DNA from 2 places in the Janthinobacterium sp. GMG1 genome. Region 2 is predicted to be linked to the other one. Evidence: predicted binding sites of a transcription regulator. Region 2 holds the regulator's gene; the other holds the start of a gene.

What was found. Region 2 encodes FNR, which switches genes on or off when oxygen is low (the NO sensors DNR and NnrR bind a similar motif). Its sites were predicted from a motif close to TTGATNNNNATCAA; they were not measured.
Region 1: SJI03_RS09375 (XrtA system polysaccharide chain length determinant) is a predicted target of FNR. The motif match lies at 4,176-4,189, and genes of this name have one in related genera.

What each region holds. Positions count from the first base shown of each region.
Region 1 covers NZ_JAXQNT010000003.1:111,821-119,454, forward strand. Annotated here, with positions in the region: gene SJI03_RS09355 (hypothetical protein) at 1-1,734, shown strand, start outside; gene SJI03_RS09360 (serine protease) at 1,731-2,501, shown strand; gene SJI03_RS09365 (N-acyl amino acid synthase FeeM domain-containing protein) at 2,506-3,252, opposite strand; gene SJI03_RS09370 (XrtA/PEP-CTERM system exopolysaccharide export protein) at 3,453-4,076, opposite strand; gene SJI03_RS09375 (XrtA system polysaccharide chain length determinant) at 4,332-5,861, shown strand; gene SJI03_RS09380 (XrtA-associated tyrosine autokinase) at 5,879-6,721, shown strand; gene SJI03_RS09385 (TIGR03016 family PEP-CTERM system-associated outer membrane protein) at 6,705-7,634, shown strand, end outside.
Region 2 covers NZ_JAXQNT010000013.1:62,292-69,925, reverse strand. Annotated here, with positions in the region: gene SJI03_RS25435 (sulfate/molybdate ABC transporter ATP-binding protein) at 1-363, shown strand, start outside; gene SJI03_RS25430 (TOBE domain-containing protein) at 398-1,165, shown strand; gene SJI03_RS25425 (response regulator) at 1,292-4,366, opposite strand; gene fnr (fumarate/nitrate reduction transcriptional regulator Fnr) at 4,616-5,374, shown strand; gene SJI03_RS25415 (FixH family protein) at 5,378-5,902, opposite strand; gene ccoG (cytochrome c oxidase accessory protein CcoG) at 6,005-7,387, opposite strand; gene ccoP (cytochrome-c oxidase, cbb3-type subunit III) at 7,390-7,634, opposite strand, start outside.

The DNA.
Region 1 (7,634 bases), on a different contig from region 2:
GCGCACGCGCGCGGCCGCTGGCAGGCGGCCCTGGCCTTGCTGCTGCTGGGCCTGGCCCTGCACGCGGCGTTCACCACCTTTTCACGGGGCCTGTACGCGGCCTTGGCGGCGGCCATGCTGCCGGTATTCTGGCAGGCCCTGCGGACGGCGCCCGGTGCGGCGCGGCAATCGCCCGGCCAGCCGTCCTGGCGCAAACCTTTACTCAAGCTGTTGCTGGCCGGCCTCGGTACCGCCCTGCTCCTATATATGTTCAACCTGGCAGGCTACCGGGGCCTGATCGCCGCCGTCGTCCTGCTCGCGGCCAGCTTCGTGCTGGCGGCGCGGCCCTTGCCATGGCGCCTGGCGCCGGCCAGCCTGCTGTGCGCGCTGTGCCTGCAAGGCTTGCTGGCCGCCTGGTGGCCGGAGCCGGTTGGCCAGCACACGGCAGGCTGGCTGAAAGGCCCCTATTTTTTGTTCCTGCTGGCCGCCGTGCTGCTGGCGGGCGCGTTGTGGCCGAGTAAGGCGAGCGGAAAAGGGGCAGCCAGACTGGGCCTGGCGATGATGGCGTGGACCATGCTGGCATGCAATCTCGCCTGGATAGGCTGGCACTGGGCGGGACCGCCGGCCCTGCTGCCGGCCGGCCTGGTCGTGCTGCTGGCCATGCTGATGCTGTGCAACGGACGTTTGCGCCCGCCGCTGTGGCGGCTGGACCGGGCCAGCCTCAGCCTCGCGGGCGCGGCCGGCATCCTGTTGCTGCTGGCCATCCCCGTGTCGGCCAGCTATTACGCCACCGAACGTTTCGCCACCACCGCCTTCGACATGCAGGGCCGCTTGCGTCACTGGCGGCAAGCGCTGGCCATGCAGCCGCCCAACTGGGGCGACCGCCTGTTCGGCATGGGCAGCGGCAGCTTTCCCGCCACCTATTACTGGCACAATCCCCAGCGCGAGGTGCCGGCCAGCATCGCCTATGCCGAAGAAGGCGGCAACCTGGGAAACCGCTATGTGCGCCTGGCCAGTCCCGGCTATGGCGCCGGCTATGGCGAACTGCTGCGGCTTCTGCAACGCGTGCCCGTGCAGCCGGCCACGCGCTACACCCTGTCGCTCGACGTGCGCAGGACGGGACCCATGCCCGTGCTGCTGGTGCGCCTGTGCCAGCGACAATTGCTGTATGCGCAAGGCTGCGTGCCTGTCCCCCTGCGTCTGCGTCCTCCGGCACCGGGTAATCCGGTGGAGGCCTGGCAACACTATGACGTGCCGTTCGACAGCGCCTGGCTGGGTGCGGGCCGCTGGCTGCTGAGGCCGCCCGTGCAGCTGGAACTGGCGGCCAGCGGCACGGCCACCTCGTCCGTGCTCGAAGTGGACAATGTCAGCTTGCGCGCGCCCGGTGGCGAGGAGCTGATCGCCAACGGACGCTTTAGCCAGGCCAATAATTACTGGTTTTTCAGCAGCGACCACCATCACTTGCCGTGGCATATCAAGAACCTGGCGCTGCATGTGCTGGTGGAAACGGGCTGGTGCGGCGCCTTGTCCCTGCTGGCCCTGCTGACCCTGGCCGGCCTGCGCCTGCTGCGCCGCGCCGCGCGGGGCGATCCGGGCGCGCTGGCTTGCGCCGCCGCGCTGCTGGGTTTTCTCGTCGTCGGCCTGTTCGACAGCCTGCTCGACGCGCCGCGCCTCGCCCTGCTGTGCTATCTGATGCTGCTGTGCGCGCTGCTGCAGCCCGTGCCACCTCCTCCCGTTGAAAGTACGCCGCCATGAAAGCCTTGCTCTCCGCCTTGCTGTCCTGCCTTGCCTTGCTGCTCGCCAGCGCGCCGTGCCGCGCCGATGCGCCACTGGCGCACACCATTGCGCGCGTGAAACCGTCCATCGTCGGCGTGGGCAACCTGCAAAAGACGCGCACGCCGCCGATGAATTTCATCGGCACGGGTTTCGTGACGGGCGACGGCTTGAGCGTGCTCACTTGCGCCCATGTGATCCAGAAACTGCTCGACGCCAATCCGAACGAAGTCATCGGCATACTCACTGGCCAGGGCGAGGTGGCGCAATTTCGCCCCGTCAAGGTCCAGGCGCTGGACACGGAACACGACCTGGCCTTGCTGCGGCTGGCGGGCGCGCCCCTGCCCGCCCTGGCGCTGGGCGACGCGGCCACGGTGCGCGAAGGCCAGGCCATGGCGTTTACGGGGTTTCCGCTGGGTACCTTGCTGGGGCTGCACCACGTGACGCACCGCGCCACCGTGTCATCGCTGACGCCGGTGGTCATGCCCAGCGAAAATGCGCAGCGCCTCGACGTGCGGCGCCTGGCGCAGCTGCAAAAGGCGCCGTACACCGTGTTCCAGCTGGACGCGACGGCGTATCCAGGCAGCAGCGGCAGCCCCCTGTTCGATCCCGAGACCGGTCTCGTCTACGGCATCGTCAACATGGTGTACATCAAGGGTCTAAAGGAAGCGGCCCTCAGCGCACCGAGCGGCATCACTTACGCGATTCCAGGCAGCTACATGCAGGCGCTCCTGCTGAAAAACCCGTGAGTCATCAGTTGCGCCCCTGCCTCAGCCGGTCCGTAATGCCAGGCTCATCCCATGTCGGAAAAAAAAAGGGGTAAAACGACCGTTCACCCCCATGCTGTTCCATCAGGCCACCGTATTTGCGGATCTGGGCCCCCATGTAATCGAGGTCCAGCCGTAGCAGCACGGCCGGCGCCCCCACGCGCGTGCACTCGCGCTCGCCGCCGAAGTCCTGGAATCCCAGCATGCGCTTGTAAAACACCACGTGGCGCGGGTTAACTTCGATCACGTAATCCGTAAAGCCGTGAATATTGTGGGCATAGATATAAGAGATATGAATCAGCGCCGCAAACACGCGCTTGCTCACGCCCTTGTCGATGGCCAGGCGCGACGGTTCGCACAGGCGCCGGCCCTGCTCGCGCAGGATGTCGAGCTTGTCGCGGAAGTTTTCATCGGCGGGCAAGCCTGTCTCGTCATTGTCGAGGCACAGGGTCATGGTGCCGACGGTGCTGCCGGCCGTTTCCGCAAACAGCGTGATCTTGTTCAGGGCATGCGCGATGCCAGGATCGACGGCATAGCCGCGCCAGCCGTACATCTTGCGGATCAGCAAACTGGCCGCCTCGCGCCGGCCGCGCGAATTGGCCATGCGGATATGAAAGCGCTGCAGGTCGAGCTCGTGCTCCATGGCCGGGTCGATCTGCCCTTCGCCCACCACCAGGTCGCTGAAAGTACCGGGCGTGTCGAAGGAAATAATGGGTTCATCTTCAAAGCTCATCTTGTCCTCACGTTCATCGGCCGCCGTCGAGACGGACTGAAGCCAATGCCTTGTGACAAGAAAAAAACTGGAGAAGTTCCCACGCCAAGCAAAAAAAACAGAAGAAATGTGCTATTCAGTAGCAAAATTGCATGCTGAAATTTGCCTGCAAGTACAAAATGACAAATAAAAATGCTGTTTTGATATTGCCGAGGCCGCTATTAAAAAAAACTTTCCGGTATCAATAACACGTCGCCCGGCCGCATCATGACATTCGCGGAAATATCGCCGTCTTTCAATAAATCGTCGAGCCGCACGCGCAGCTGCTGCTGGTTGCCTTCGCGCATGCGGATGATGCTGGCCTTGTTGCCTGCCGCGAAATCGGTGATGCCGCCCACGGCGATGAGCACATCCATCAGCGACATGCCCAGGCGGTACGGCAGCGCCTGCGGCTTGGCCGCCTCGCCGATGACGCGGATTTGCTCGCCATACGGGCCCGAGAAATTGGTGACGATGACCGTCACCACGGGCTGCTGGATGAACTTGCCCAGGGCTTGCTCGATGTCACGCGCCAGCTGGGTCGACGTCTTGCCGCTGGCGGGTAAATCCTCGACCAGCGGCGTGGTGATCTTGCCATCGGGCCGCACGGCCACCGTCAGCGACACTTCCGGATTGCGCCAGACGATGATGTTGACGGAGTCGCCCGGTCCGATCAGGTAGTCGTGCATGGGCGCGCTGTCGTCGGAAGGGGCCAGCGGATGGGTCGTGCGGCAGGCGCCCAGCAGGCCGGCGGCAATGGCCAGGCCCAGCGTGTTGCGGACAAATGCACGGCGAAACGGATTCATGCGGAGCCTCTTCGAGTCGATGGCGCATCCATGGCCGGCCCCGCAGAACCAGCCTGGGCCGCGAACTTCCTATGATTATTAAAACTTGGCAAGAGAACCTTGAGGCGTATCAAGAAGCAATCATCTTGGGAAATCTTGCCTCACAGCCGCCCTATACTTTGCTTACTCAACAGGCAAGCATTTCTTGCAAGATGCCGTCGTTGTCCGCGCCGCCAAGCCATCTACCGTGCAGCACCGTCATCCGAAGGAAGCGACATGGAGCAATTGATACAGCAACTGCTTTCCAGCCTGAAAGGCATCTGGAAGTACCGCTGGCATGCGGTGCTGGTGGCCTGGCTGGTGGCCATCGCCGGCTTCATCCGGGTGATTACCCTGCCCGACGATTTCCAGACCTCGGCGCGCGTGTTTGTCGATACGCAAACCATCCTCAAGCCGCTGATGGCCGGCATGACCAGCGTGCCGAACACGGAACAGCAAGTGGCCATCATGAGCCGCACCCTGCTCAGCCGCCCGAACGTGGAGCGCGTCATGCGCATGGTCGACCTCGACCTCGATTCGAAGACCGCGCGCGAACACGAGGCCCAGCTGGACGACTTGATGAGCCGGATCAAGATCACGGGCACCAACGCGTATGACATCTATACCATCAGCTACAGCGGGCGCGACCCGAAGCTGGTGCGCGACGTCGTGCAAAGCCTGCTCACCATCTTTGTCGAAGGCAGTTTCCAGGGTAAAAAGGGCGATTCGCAAAAGGCCGTGCAATTCATCGACGAGCAGATCAGGAATTACGAGGACAAGCTGAGCGCGGCGGAAAACCTGGTGAAGGAATTCAAGATCCGCAACAACCTGCTGCTGCCGCGCCAGGGCATCGACTATGGCAGCCAGCTGCTGATGTCGTCCGATAGCCTGAACAATGCCAAGCTGGAACTGGTCGAGGCGGAACAATCGCGCAAGGCCATCCAGAGCCAGATCGAGGGCGACGAGCCCGTGCTCGACCTGGAGCCGAACGCGGCGGCCATCACGAATCCCGAACTCGACGAGCGCATCGCCTCGATCAACAAGAACCTCGACAGCCTGCGCATGCAATTTACGGAATTGCATCCCGACATTATCGCCTCGAAGCGCCTGGTGGCCCAGCTGGAAGAACGCAAGATCGAGGAAAGCAAGCTGAAAGCGGCCTCCGGCGACCCGGGCAAGAACTACAGCCCCATGTTGCAGCAACTGAAGGTGGCGCTGACGGACGCGGACGCCAAGGTGGCCGCCATCAAGGCCCGCGTGCAGGAATACAGCGCGCGCAACGAGCGCCTGCTGGCGCAGAGCAATGCCGTACCCGAGGTGGAATCGCAACTGGCGCAGCTGAACCGCGACTACGTCATCAACAAGGAAAACTATGAAAAGCTGATCGGCCGGCGCGAAGCGGCCAAGCTGTCGGGCGAGCTCAGTTCCACCACCGAAATGATGGCCTTCAAGATCATCGATCCGCCCACGGTGCAATATGCGCCCGTCGGCCCGAACCGTCCGCTGCTGTTCAGCGCGGCGCTGGGCGCGGCCCTGGTGGCCGGCGTCGCCACGGCTTTGCTCATCAGCCAGGTACGCCCCACCTTCCTCAGCCCCGCCGAACTGCGCGACGCCACGGGCTTGAACGTGCTGGGCACGGTATCGATGAACTGGACGGCGCTGCAGCAGGTGCGCCGCCGCCGCGCCCGCTACGGCTTTGGCGCCTGCCTGGGCAGCCTGTTCGTGCTGTACGGCGGGGTCATGACGGCCGCGCTGCTGAAATTCTAGATCCGGGGGGAGCGACGATGAGCAGCAAGGACAGCGGCAAGCAGGAACCCACGATCCTGGGCGTGGCCGAGGCCGGCGTGCCCTATGATGCGACGGGTGCGGCGGGTACGGATGGCGCTGACGCGGCCAGGTCGCCGCAATACCGCCCCTTGAATCTGGCCCGCCTGGCCGAACAGGGCATGCTCACGCAGGAAGGCGGACGCAGCTCGGTGGCCGAGGATTTCCGCATCATCAAGCGCCCGCTGCTGCGCCAGGCCCGCGCCAGCGGCGCCGAGGCCATCCGCCACGGCAACCTGATCGTCGTCACCAGCGCCATGCCGGGCGAAGGCAAGACATATTGCGCCGTCAACCTGGCCATGAGCATCGCCATGGAAATGGATATCACGGTGCTGCTGGTCGACGCGGATGTGGCGCGCCCGTCCGTGCTGAAAGTGCTGGGCCTGGCACCGGAGCCGGGGCTGATGGACGTGCTGCTCGACCCGCAACTGGCCATGGGCGACGTGATCCTGAAAACCAACGTGGCCAACCTGAGCATCCTGCCCGCCGGGCGCAGCAACAAGCACGCGACGGAATTGCTGGCCAGCCGCGCCATGAGCCGCTTGCTGGCGGAAATTGCCAGCCGCTATGGCGACCGCGTCGTCGTCTTCGATTCGCCGCCCCTGCTGATCACCAGCGAAGCGCACGCGCTGGTCGGGCAGATGGGACAAGTGGTGATGGTGGTCGAGGCGGAAACGACGACGCAGCACGCCGTCAAGGAAGCGCTGCGCCAGATCGAGTCGTGCGAACACATACATTTGATCTACAACAAGACCAAATCGTTCCCCGGCAATGACTACTACGGCTATGGCTATTACGATTAGCGGCCGGGTTTCGCTGCCGCTGCTGCCGTTGCTGTCCCTGCTGATGCCCCTGCCGGCCGGCGCCGTTGACTGGCTGGTGAAGCCGTCGCTGCGCCTGCGCGAAAGCTATACGGACAATGCCTTGCGCGCGCCGCCCGGCCAGGCGCAAGCGGACTTCATCACGGAAATCGCGCCCGCCATCGCCCTCATCGGCACAGGTCCCCGCCTGCGCGTGCACCTCGATTACAGCTGGCGCAAATACCTGTCCGGACAGCGTGCCGACACGGACAACCACGAACTGCACGCCTCGGCCGACGCCGAGCTGGTCAAGGACTGGTTCTTCATCGATGCGGACGCCAGCGTCAGCCGGCGCAACGTCTCGCCATTCGGCCCGCAACTGATCGACGACCTGCCCGACACGGACAATGCCAGCACCGTGCGCACCACCGGCATCAGCCCCTACCTGCGCCACCGTTTCCGCGGCCTGGCCACGGCCGAGCTGCGCTACACGCGCAACACGGTCGACAGCGGCGGCGACCTGCTGTCGATGCACAGCGATGAGCTGGAATTACTGCTCGGCGGCGAGCCGCGCGGCAAGGGCTGGACCTGGAACGCCAGCCACGACGTGCGCCGCACGCAGGACAGCAATCTGGCCCCCGTGCGCATGCAGCGCAGCAGCGTAGGCCTGCGCTATCCGTTCAGCAGCAAATGGGCGGCCACGGCCAGCGGCGGCATGGAAAAGGAAGGCTATATCTCGACTTCCGGCAAGGCGCCGGCGGGCCGCTTCTGGTCGCTGGGCGGCGTGTGGACGCCGTCGCCGCGCACCAGCGTGGCCTTCAGCACGGGCAAGCGCTTCTTTGGCACCACCTACAGCCTGGATGCCACGTTCCTGCAGCGCCATACCAACTGGCAACTCAGTTACAGCGAAAACATC
Region 2 (7,634 bases):
GCGCGCGAAAAATTGCAGAAGGTCGAGCATTGGCTGGACGCATTCCACTTGCAGGAACTGGCGCAGCAGTTCCCCGACGAGTTGTCCGGTGGCCAGCGCCAAAGGGTGGCGCTGGCGAGGGCGCTCGTGGCCGAGCCGGCTGCGCTGCTGCTCGACGAGCCGTTTGCCGCCCTCGATCCGGCCCTGCGTGTCAAAATGCGGCTGGAACTGAGCCAGTGGCAGCAGCGCCTGGACGTGCCCATGATCCTGATCACACATGATCCGGAAGATGCGCGCATCCTGGGCGAGCATGTGCTGTACTTGCGCGACGGGCAGATCGATAACAGGGAAGAACACATGGCATTGGGTGAACGCATTGGATAAATCAGCGGCCATCGGCCTGCAAGGCTCGGTATGGATGACGGTGGGCGGAGAAAACCTGGGCGGCGCCGGCCGGGTGGAATTGCTGGGTGCCATCGCCGAGTGCGGCTCCATCACGCAGGCGGCCAAGCTTGTGAAGATGAGCTACAAGGCGGCCTGGGATGCCATCGACGCGATGAACAACCTGGCTGGCGAACCGCTGGTCGAGCGCCTGACGGGCGGCAAGGGCGGCGGCGGCACGCGGCTGACGCCACGGGGACGCCAGCTGGTCGACAATTTCCGCATCATCGAGCGCGAGCATGCCCGTTACCTGCGCCAGCTGGGCAGCCAGGCGGAAGGCATCGCCGACGACCTTTTACTCATACGGAGAATGGCCATGAAAACCACGGCACGCAATCAATTCCTGGGCAAGGTGGCCGAACTGAAACAGGGCGCCGTCAACGACGAAGTCACGCTGGAATTGCCGGGCGGACAGCATATCGTGGCCATCGTCACGCAGGGCAGCAGCGCCAGCCTGGGCCTGGTGCCGGGCGCGGAAGCGTTCGCGCTGATCAAGGCTTCGTCGATCATCCTTGTGACGGACAGCCATGGCGCGCGCTTTTCCGCGCGCAACCAGCTGGCCGGGGTGGTGACGCGCGTGCAGACGGGCGCCGTCAACACGGAAGTGGTGCTGGACCTGCCGCGCGGCGGCACGATCGCCGCCATCATCACGAATCAGAGCAGCACCGATCTGGGCATCGAACCGGGCAGCAATGTGACGGCGATGTTCAAGGCGTCCAGCGTGATTCTGGGCGTGCCCGCATAAAACGCCAAAGCAAATCTACTGCGCGTCGCGATTTGCGGCCTGCGATGCTCACCGTGCTCTAGCACGGTTGCGCTTCTTAGCCACAACTCACTGCCGCTCGCTACGGTTTTCTTAGGCGTTTGGGTGCTAATCCTTCAGCCTGGACAACCAATCCGCTGCCGCCGCCAGCGCCAGTTCCAGTTCCTGCGCCGTGTGCGCCAGCAGCGCCGGCACCTCGTCCAGACGGCCCGCATCGATGGCTTCCTCGGTGGCGAAGGCGGCGCGGATCAGGCGTTTCGTGCCCAGGGTGCCGACGGAGCCGCGCACGCTGTGCAGGATGCGCGCCACGTCGCTGTGGCGGCCCGCCTGCAACGCTGTTTCGGCGTCGCGCACGGGCGTCATGCCCTTGTTCAGCGCGTCTTCCACCATGCGCCGCAGCACGCCGCGCCCCTTCGCATCGCGCCCCATCACGCGCATCAGCGGCGCCATGGAAAACACTTCCTCATCGGCGACGCGTGCCGGCTCGGCCGTCTGCACTTGCGGGCGCTTGGGCAGGTGGCGCAGGATGACTTCCATCATCTCTTCCACCACCACGGGCTTGGCGATGAAGTCGCTGATGCCGGCCGTCATGCAGCGCTCGCGCTCGGACGCCAGCACGCCGGCCGTCATGGCGATCACGGGCAGGTTCAGGCGCAGTTCCGTGCGGATGATGTGGGTGGCGCTGAAACCGTCCATGACGGGCATCTGCATGTCCATCAGCACGATGTCGTAGCGCAACGCTTCCGTGCGCAGCCGTTCCACGGCTTGCAAGCCGTCGCCCACCACGTCCAGGGTGGCGCCCATGTGTTCGAGGATGCCGCGCGCCACGGCCTGGTTCAAATGATTGTCTTCCACCAGCAGGAAATGCACGCCGGCCAGTTCCGTGCCCAGCGGCTGGTGCAGCATGCGTGGCTCGCCGCCGTCGTTCTTGGTAATCAGCGCCTGGTGCAGGGCATCGAACAGGCTGGAGCCCGTGATCGGCTTCATCAGCACAACGTCGGCCTCGGCCGCGCTGGAAATTTCCTCCAGGTGGTTGCGGGCGAAGGCGTTGACCATCACCACGATGGGCTGGCGCTGGCCGCTGGCCGCCTGGCGGATGGCCTTGGCTGTGGCCAGGCCGTCCATGACGGGCATGTGCCAGTCGGCCAGCACCACGTCGTATGGTTGCTGCTGCGCCAGGCGTTCGCGGTACAGTTCGATGGCGGCAAAGCCGGAGTCCACTTCGTCGGCCAGCCAGCCCCACGCCTCGATCAGCTTGACGATCAGTTCGCGCGTGGTGCGGTTATCGTCGGCCACCAGCAGGCGCAGCTGGCCCAGCGCGGGCGTGCGCCGCGTTTCGGCCGGTTGCGCCAGCATCTCGAAGGGCACGCTGAACCAGAAGCGGCTGCCCTTGCCTTCGCTGCTGGCGACGGCGATGTCGCCGCCCATCATGTGGATCAGCTGCTTGCTGATGGCCAGGCCCAGGCCCGTGCCGCCGAAGCGCCGCGTGATGCTCTGGTCGCCCTGGGAAAACGCGGAAAACAGCTGTTGTTGCTGCAGTTCCGTCATGCCGATGCCCGTGTCGCGCACTTCGAAGCGCAGCCAGGCGCGGCCGCTCTCGCTCTCGGCCAGGCTGACGGCCACCACCACTTCGCCGCTCTCCGTGAACTTGATGGCGTTGCCGGCCAGGTTGACGAGGATTTGCTGCAGGCGCTGGGCGTCGCCGACGAGGCGCCGCGGTACGTCGGGTTCGACGGCGATGGCCAGTTCCAGTTCCTTTTCGCCCGCATTCATCGTCATCGTCGTGGCCAGGGTATTCATGACTTCGTCGAGGTCGAATTCGACAGGCGACAATTCCATGCGGCGCGCCTCGATCTTCGAATAGTCGAGCACGTCGTTGAGGATGCCCAGCAGCGACTGGCCCGCCACGCGCACCATGGTCAGATACTTGCGTTGTTCCGTATCGAGCCTGGTATTGCCCAGCAAATACACCATGCCCAGCACGGCATTGAGGGGCGTGCGGATTTCATGGCTCATGTTGGCCACGAAATCGCTCTTCGCGCGGTTGGCCGCTTCGGCGCGGTCGCGTTCCTGTTCCAGCTCCGCCGCGCGCGCTTCGAGTTCCTGCTGCAGGCGGTCGCGTTCGCTCATCAGGCCGTTGAACGCTTCCGTCAGTTCGCCGATCTCGTCGCGCTGCTGTACCGGCACGGGGGTGAAGCGGCTGCCGCTGGTGCGCAGGGCCAGCAAGGTGTCGCGCAGGCGCACCAGCGGCGACAGCAGGCGCACGGTGACCCAGCCCAGAACGGCAGCGGCCAGCAGCGAAGCGAGGATGCTCCACAGCACCAGCCGGTACAGCACGCCATCGAACGGTTCAAAGGCATCCTCGACGGGCAGCGAGGCGGCCAGCAGCCAGTTCACGGATTTCAGGCGCTTGAAGCTGTTGACGGCCGTGATGCCGCGGCTGTTGGTGCTGACCATGCTGCCTTCGCCATCTTCCTTCAGCAACTGGGTCGTCGTCAGGTTGGCGTTCGGCTTGCGCGGTTGCAGCAAGCGGCTCGTATCGGGGTGCAGCACATAGCGCGGCACGGCGCCGCGCGTGAGGATGAAGTAATAGCCGCTCTTGCCGATCTTTTCCGAGCGCAGGCGGCCCAGCAGGTTGTCCTTGTACAGGCGCAGCACGCCGATCACCACGCCGGCCACCCGGCCATCGGCGGCCAGCACGGGCGCCACCATCTGCACGATGGGCATGCCGCTCGATTTACCAAGCATCGGTTCGGTGATCATGGGCTGGCGCGTGCGCAGGACGGTCTGGAAATACTCGCGCTCGGCAACGTTGATGCCGGCGCGCCCCGCCACTTCCGGCATGTCGGCCACGATGGCGCCCTGCGCGTCGAGCACCAGCACGTCATCGAACAGCACCAGCATCGAGCGGCGCGAATAGTATTCGCGCAATTGGGCGGGCCGGGCGATCAATTCCGGCGGCTGTTGCCGGGCCGTCAGGGTGACGATCTGCAGCAGCATGCCCAGCTTGTCGTCGAGCTCGGCAGCGGTGCGGGTGATCAGGGACGATTGCTGGCTCAGCAGTACTCGGGTGAAGTCGTCGCGCATGTGCTGCACCTGGATCATGGTGACCAGCGCGATCATGGCGATCGAGGTCAGGCTGGTGGCCAGCGCGACTTTTGCTTTGATGCCGAGAGGCTTCATGATTTCCTTTTCAGTACCGGGCGGCACAGGCGGCAGATAATGCTGTCAGGAATTTTCCTATCAATACCCCAGCTTGGCAAGCGCCACCGCGCAAATTGCCCGCCCCGTACGGGCTTTTGACGATGTTGCCATATAATTAAAGGCTGGACGTCGTTTATTCGCCGAAATTACGGTGAAATTGGTATACGGCAACCCTGTATGCAGCTGTATGCAGTAAACTTGTTGTTGCATTTTCTAAAAGGTACCGACATGACTGAAGCGCTACTCACTCCCACCTTGCCCACCGTGAACGTGGAGGCGTTGCGTGCGCGATGCTCGACCTGCAGCATGCATCAATTGTGCCTGCCGATGGGCCTCGATGTGGGCGACATGGACAGGCTGGACCAGATCATCGGCCGCCGCCGCAAGATCGTGCGCGGCGCCTCGCTGTTCCGCATCGGTGACTCGTTCCAGAACCTGTATGCGATCCGCCTGGGGCACTTCAAGACGTACCAGATCAATCCCGGTGGCGAAGAGCAGGTGACGGGTTTCCAGATGGCGGGCGAACTGCTGGGCATGGATGCCATCAGCGCCGACCGCCACCACTGTAATGCAGTGGCGCTGGAAGACAGCGAAGTGTGTGAAATCCCGTTTTCCAGCCTGGAACAATTGCTGGGCAATATGCCGACCCTGCTGCGCCATTTCCACCGCATGATGAGCCAGGAAATCACGCGCGAGCAAAGCGTGATGCTGTTGCTGGGCAATATGCAGGCGACGCAGCGGTTTGCCGCCTTCATCGTCAACCTGGCGTCGCGCTATGAAGCGCGCGGCTATTCGGGCAGCAATTTCCAGCTGCGCATGTCGCGCGAGGAAATCGGCAACTACCTGGGCCTGACCATCGAGAGCGTCAGCCGCCTGCTATCCAAATTCAAGAAGGAAGGCTGGCTGCGCGTGTCGAACCGCGAGATCGAGATATTGCAGCCGGCCAAGCTGAAGGCCATTACGGCCGGAACCGACATCTGCAAATAAGGCTTACAGCTCTTCGTCCGCATGCAGCGCGATGCTGCGTTGCAGCGGCCAGGTCCAGATGCCGGACAGGCGCCACTCGCGTTTGTCGTTTTCCACCAGCACTTGCCAGCGGCTGCGCTCGAGCATCGGCAGCGCCACGGAAAAATTGCCGGCCGCATCGGGCTGCACCAGCACCTTGATATCCTTTTCCGGCAGGGTCGCATGCGCCAGGTGCAGCTGCAGCGGACCCTGGTAAGCCTTGCCGAAGCTGTGCACGGAACCGGTCAGGCGTGCTTGCGCCACGTCATACGACAGGCTCGTATCCATGGCCAGGTCGCTGGCGATCGTGTCGCGCTTCAAATCCTGGTTGATCGCCTTGCCCTGCTTGTAATAATCGCCCACCACCAGCGCATCGGGCTGCGTAAACGCGATATAGCCCATGAAGCTGCCGACGACCACGGACAGGCCGGGGCCGATCATCAGCAGCCATGGCCAGCGATGCTTGTACCACGGTGCAACGGGGGCTTGCAGTTTCAGACTGTCGGACATGATATTTCTCCTGTTTAATCAGCCAGTCCCCGCATGGGGACCGGCCTTCCTGCAACTTCGTGGCGGCGGCGAGGGCACCCGGTCCCCTTCCGCCTTTCCTTGTTAACGTGGCACGATGAATACCGCGCTTTCACGCACATGCAGCGACGGGTTGTCCAGCGAGTGCAATTCGATCGCAATCTTGTTCGAACCCTTCTCTCCCACGCCGTGCGGCACGCGCAGGCGGATCGGCCAACCCAGCGTTTCCGTCGGCTGCAAGGTCACTTCTTCGCGCGTCAGCAAGGTCAGGCCCGGCAGGCCGGAAGCGCTGATCTTGAAATGCTGGGTTTGCTCCGACGTGTTCATGATCTGCAGACGGTAGACGTTTTCAATCATGCCGTCTTCCACTTCGCGTCCCATCGAACCGCGGTCGCGGATCACGTCCATTTTCAGGGGCGTGCGCAGGGCCAGCGACGTACATACGGCGATGATGATCAGGGCCAGGATGGAAGTGTAGATCAGGACGCGCGGGCGCATGGCGCGCTGGCGTATCTGCTTCGAATTGAAGTTGTTTTCCATCGCATGGTCGGTACTGTAGCGTACCAGTCCCCGTGGCCGGTCAACCTTGTCCATCACGCTGTTGCAGGCATCGACGCAAGCGGCGCAACCGATGCATTCATACTGCAGGCCGTTGCGGATATCGATACCGGTCGGACACACCTGCACGCACAGGGTACAGTCGATGCAATCGCCCAGCTTGTCGTTGTTGCCGGCCTTCTTGCTCATGGCGCCGCGTGGTTCGCCGCGCTTGGCATCATAGGTGATGATCAGGGTGTCCTGGTCGAACATGGCGCTCTGAAAGCGCGCGTAGGGGCACATGTATTTGCACACCTGCTCGCGCAGCCAGCCCGCGTTGCCGTAGGTTGCCAGGCTGTAGAACAAGACCCAGAACCATTCCCAGGGACCGAAGTTCAGGGTGGTCACCGACTGCGCCAGTTCCTTGATCGGCGTGAAGTAGCCGACAAAGGTAAAGCCCGTCCACAGGGCGATGGCGCCCCATGCCAGGTGCTTGGCCGTCTTCTTGAACGCCTTGCGCACGGAGGGGCCCTGCTTGTCGAGGGCCATGCGCGCGCTGCGCGTGCCCTCGATGTGGCGTTCGACCCACAGGAAAATTTCCGTGTATACCGTTTGCGGGCAAGAGAACCCGCACCACACCCGCCCGGCAATGGCCGTGACGAGGAACAACAAATACGCACAGATGATCAGCAGGGCCGCCAGATAGATGAAATCCTGGGGCCACAGCACGACGCCGAAAATGTAGAACTTGCGCGTGGTCAAATCGAACAGCAGGGCTTGCCTGCCATTCCAGGTCAACCACGGCAAGCCGTAGAACGCGAGCTGGGTAAGCCATACGCATACCCATCGCCAGGTAGCGTAGCGTCCTTTGGCCTCGCGAGGGTAGATTTGCTCGCGGGCCGCATACATCTTGATGACTTGAGGTTCCATTTTTACTTTGCGGGTGCCTGCGGATTCGACAGGCTCCAGACATACGCCGACAGCACGTGTACCTTGGATTCGCCGAGGAAATCACTGAAGGCCGGCATGGTGTTGTTGCGTCCCTTGCGTACGGTTTCCATGATGGTATCGGCGCTGCCGCCGTACAGCCAGGTCTTGTCCGTCAGGTTCGGCGCGCCGAGCATCTGGTTACCCTTGGCATCGGCGCCATGACAGGCCATGCAGGCGCCAAATTTGG